DNA from 2 places in the Variovorax sp. Soil_C_33 genome. Region 2 is predicted to be linked to the other one. Evidence: riboswitches for the same ligand, from Rfam matches in the RefSeq annotation. Region 2 holds a riboswitch; the other holds the start of a gene.
What was found. Region 2 has a riboswitch for glycine ahead of gcvT (glycine cleavage system aminomethyltransferase GcvT). Riboswitches for the same ligand answer to the same signal wherever they lie in the genome.

Region 1 (2,382 bases), on a different contig from region 2:
GAGCTCGCCGGCGCGGCCTACTCGCTCGACGATCCGGCGACGCGCGATCCGGCCCAGTTCGCGGCCAGCATGGTGTTCCTGTGCCGCGCGGCCGGCGTGCGCTTCCTGACCCAGCACACGGTGATCTCGCTGAAGGAGCGCGCAGGCCGCATCGACCACGTCGAGCTGCTCGATGCCGACGGCCAGCCCACCGTCCTGCGCGGCCAGGCCTATGTGCTGGCGCTCGGCATTTCCAGCGCGATGCACGCCGAAAAGCTGAAGATCGCCATGCCTTTCCGCTTCCTGCGCGAATACATCGTCACGATCCCTCTCAAGGACGCGAGCCGAGCGCCGCGCGTCGCGCTGCGCGACCGGCAGGGCAAGCTGCGCATCCGGCGCGTCGAAACCCCCGGCGGCGACTGCCTGCGGGTCTCGGCCACCGTGCGCGCCAGCCTCGACGAGGAGAATGAGCCCGATTCGGACCGCGTCGACGCCATCCTGCATCGCATCGAGACGCTGTTGCCCGGCGCGGCCGACACGGCGCATGCTTCCCTCGATACGGCCGTGCATGCCGTCAGCCATGACGGCCTCCCGATGATCGGCAAGACCCGCCTGTTCAATCTTTTCCTCAACGTCGCGCCGGGTGCGCGCGGCTGGATCAACGCCTGCGGCGCCGGCAAGTCGATCGCCCGGATCGTGAGCGGCCTCAGGCCCGAGCTCGAGTTCGCCTTCAGAAATCCGTAGCCGCGGGCCATCGCCTACAATCGCGGCACTGCAGGAGAGCGGGCCGCGTGAAGCGGTTCCACCGAAGGCGCAAACTCCCATAAACGCTCAGGTCGGCTCACGCGATGAGCCTGTACTGCATCAACTGTCAAAGCCGTCTGGAGAGCCATCACGCCATGTGATGCACCGAAGGAGCAAAGCCGCTGCGGGCGCAGCGGGTGAATCTCTCAGGTACCGAGGACAGGGGGAGCGGCAACTTGGACGCACGGTCCGGTTGCTTTCTTTTTCAAGCTTCCGTTCACCTTGCGTTCAAGCGCTGCAACCTCAAGGGTTCTCGAAATGCGCGTGATCGTTCTCGGCGCCGGCCTGCTCGGCGTGACCTCGGCTTACTACCTCCAGCAACTCGGCCACGAAGTGACCGTGATCGATCGGCAGGCCACACCGGCTGCCGAAACCAGCTTCGCCAACGGCGGCCAGATCTCGGTCAGCCATGCCGAACCCTGGGCCAACCCGAGCGCGCCGTTGAAGGTGCTGCAATGGCTCGGCAAGGAAGATGCGCCGCTCCTCTTTCGCATCCGCGCCGACATGCGCCAGTGGCTCTGGGGCCTGCAGTTCCTGCGCGAATGCACGCCGGGGCGCACGCGCCACAACATCGAGCAGATCGTACGCCTGGGCACCTACAGCCGCGACACGCTGCAGCAGCTGCGCCGCGACACCGGCCTCAGCTACGAGCACCGCACCCAGGGCATCCTGCACTTCTACACGACGCAGAAGGAATTCGCCGGCGCGCTGAAGCCGGCCGAGCAGATGCGCGCGCTGGGCTGCGAGCGCCAGGTGATCTCGGCCGACGAGGCGGTGAAGATCGAACCGGCCCTGGCCCACATCCGGCCGCAGTTGGCCGGCGCCACCTACACGGCCGAAGACGAATCGGGCGATGCCAACCGCTTCGCGCGCGAGCTGGTCGCGCTGGCCGCCGCCGCCGGCGTGAACTTCCTCATGAGCCACACCGTGACCGCGCTGCGCGAGGCGGGCGGAAGCATCGACCACGTGGAGGCGACCGACGACGAAGGCCGCTTCCAGCGCATCCGCGGCGATGCCTTCGTGCTGGCGATGGGCTCGCTGAGCCCGCTCTACGCCGCGCCGCTGGGCATCCGGCTGCCCATCTATCCGGCCAAGGGCTATTCGGTCACGCTGCCGGTCAAGGACGCCGCGAAGGCGCACCAGGTGTCCCTGACCGACGACGAATACAAGCTGGTGTTCTCGCGCTACACCTCGGCCACCGGGGATCGCCTGCGCATCGCGGGAACGGCCGAACTCAACGGCTACGACCGCGACCTGAACCGCGTGCGCTGCGAGGCCATCGTGCGGCGCGTCGAAGAACTGTTCCCCGGCGCCGGCAACACCAGTGAGGCCCAGTTCTGGACCGGCCTGCGCCCGGCCACGCCCAGCAACGTGCCACTGATCGGCAAGACGAAGCTGCCGAACCTGTTCCTCAACACCGGCCACGGCACGCTGGGCTGGACGCACGCCTGCGGCTCGGGCAAATCGATCGCGCGCATCGTGAGCGGTCTCAAGCCCGAAGTGGACTTCGCATTCGCCACTGCTTGAGTTGAGGCCTGAGCCGCCCGGGGCTTAGTCGCGCAGCAGCTCCTGCATGAGTTCGCGCAGGATCGGCAGCGC
Region 2 (2,382 bases):
CACGATGGCCTGGATGCGGGTGCCGGGCTCGGCATAGGCGAGCGCGACATACGCCATCGCGACCGGCCGGTCGACCGTGGGGCCGAGCAGGCCGCTGGTCACCTGCCCGATGGACACGCCCTCGAAGGATTCGAGCAAGCTGCCGTCGCGCACCGGCACGCGCTCCAGCGCCACCAGGCCGACGCGCTTGCGCTTGAGCGTGTGGTGGTCCAGGTGGCCTGCGGCGCCATTGGCCGCCGTGAGTTGCGCCAGGATCCTGGCCGCGCCCGGAAAGCCGCCTTCGCGTGCACCGCCGGTGCGCCGCACCTTCTGGATCGCCCAGTTGAGCGAGGCCTCGACCGGCGTGGTGGTCTCGTCGATGTCGTTGCCGTAGAGGCACAGGCCCGCCTCGAGCCGCAGCGAATTGCGCGCACCCAGGCCGACGGGCTTGACCTCGGGCTGGGCGAGCAGCAGCCGCGCGAGCGCATCGGCATCCCTGGCGGCCACCGAGATCTCGAAGCCGTCTTCGCCGGTGTAGCCGCTGCGCGTGGCGAAGGCCGCGATGCCGCCGATCTGCACCGCGCCGCCGGTCATGAAGACGAAGCGCTCGATGCCGGGCGCGAGGCGCGCCAGTGCGGTCACGGCCTGCGGGCCCTGCAGCGCCAGCAGGGCGTGCTCGGGCATCGGCAGCACTTGGCAGCGCGTGCCGAGCTTCGCCTGCATGTGCGCGATGTCGGCCACCTTGCAGGCGCCGTTGACGATGACGAACAGCGAGTCGTGGCCTTCGTTGAAGAACATCAGGTCGTCGAGGATGCCGCCCTGGTCGTTCAGGAGCAGGCCGTAGCGCTGCTTGCCGGGGGCCAGGCCGATCACGTCGACCGGCATCAGGCTTTCGAAGGCGGCGGCGGCATCGGGGCCGACCAGGCGCAGCTGGCCCATGTGCGAGATGTCGAACAGGCCGGCGGCCTCGCGCGTGTGCTTGTGCTCGGCCATCAGGCCGGCCGGGTATTGCACCGGCATCGAATAGCCCGCGAAGGGCACCATGCGGGCGCCGAGCTCCAGATGCAGGTCGTAGAGCGGGGTCTTTTGCAGGTCGTCGGGTGCGGGGGCCAAGGCACTCTCCAAAGGGGCAGTCCAGATCCATGACATTCTTGCCATGGGCCACCCCTGCTGTCCGCTTTACCTGAGAGATTCGCCCCACGATCGGGGTTTGCTCCTTCGGTGGACGGCGCTGCGAACAAAACGCGATGCGCCGCCTCTCTCCAGCAAGGAAACGCCCGGAAAACGGGGCGCTTCGTCAGTCCTTTTGCCTGAGCGTTCGGGCCCGCTTTTTCGAGGGGACCTGCGCCTTCGGCGGCCCCGCGCTGCGAGGCTCTCTCCTGACCCGTCCGAGTGTAAGGGATGCGCCCGGCCCCGGCCGCTCAGGAGCGCTCCAGGCGCAGCCGCCTGAGCAGAAACTTCTCCCACAGCTTGTCCGCAACGAGCTGAAGCGAGCTGCGAATGTGCGCTCGGGCGTTGCGCGCGTCGTAGGGCGACCGGAGGTCGGCGCCCAGTTGCCGGGCACGCACGCTGAGCATGCTCTCCGAGAGCACGCAGCGCGCCTTCATGCGCAGGTCGTCGAAGTTCTCGTCGGAGAGCGGACTGGCCTTGTGCCACTCGTGGTCCCACTTGAACCTGCGCTGCCTGGACGGGTCGCCCTCGTCCCTGATCAGCCAGGCTGACACGAAATCGACATAGGCCTCGTCGACGCTGTCGCGAAACAGACGGTGCTCGGGTTCGAAGCTGTCGTAGACCAGCGCGTCCAGCAGTTCGTTGCCCGGCGAGAGCGTGCCGAGCTGGCGGCGCAAGTTGGCGTTCATTGCGAAGCAGTAAGTCGAAACCCATTCGAGCAGCGGACCAAGCGGCGTCATGGTCGAACGCGGGAAGTCGTTGATCTCGCCGAACAGCCACGGCCCGGGATGCACCCCCAGCCGCCCGATCTCGCTGCTGAAGCCGGCGACCCGGCCTTCGCTCCATGCATGGGTGCGGGCGATGGTGTCGTTCGAGAAGATCCAGACGTCGGGCTCGCCGCCGCGCGCGAGGAGGGCTGAAATCCCTTTGTCCCAGCCTGTGAACTCGCGGTTGGAGTTGTCGCCCGCGATGAGGAAGCCGTCTTCGAATTCCGTATCGCGCAAGGCTTCGCTGCCCGTGGACCTCGCGTTGTCCACGATCGCGAGTGCGAAGCGATTGCTCCCGTCGGCCAGCTGCCGTCGCAGCCTGGTCAGCACCTGAAGCGAATGATCACGATGCTGACCTCCGTACTCCAGATGAACAAAACCGTAGTTCGTCATACCTGTTGTTGACAGAAAAAAGAAGGGAGGGTCGGGGCGCCGGAGGGGCGCGACGCGACGAGTATGCCTCCTC

Region 1: linked by a shared signal. The riboswitch ahead of AC3A6B_RS08450 (D-amino acid dehydrogenase) and the one ahead of gcvT (glycine cleavage system aminomethyltransferase GcvT) in region 2 are both predicted to bind glycine.

What each region holds. Positions count from the first base shown of each region.
Region 1 covers NZ_JBDGJK010000004.1:156,890-159,271, reverse strand. Annotated here, with positions in the region: gene AC3A6B_RS08455 (FAD-dependent oxidoreductase) at 1-723, shown strand, start outside; glycine riboswitch at 745-835, shown strand; glycine riboswitch at 851-956, shown strand; gene AC3A6B_RS08450 (D-amino acid dehydrogenase) at 1,042-2,310, shown strand; gene AC3A6B_RS08445 (LysR family transcriptional regulator) at 2,335-2,382, opposite strand, start outside.
Region 2 covers NZ_JBDGJK010000018.1:38,289-40,670, forward strand. Annotated here, with positions in the region: gene gcvT (glycine cleavage system aminomethyltransferase GcvT) at 1-1,128, opposite strand, end outside; glycine riboswitch at 1,140-1,255, opposite strand; glycine riboswitch at 1,268-1,371, opposite strand; gene AC3A6B_RS23975 (hypothetical protein) at 1,401-2,309, opposite strand.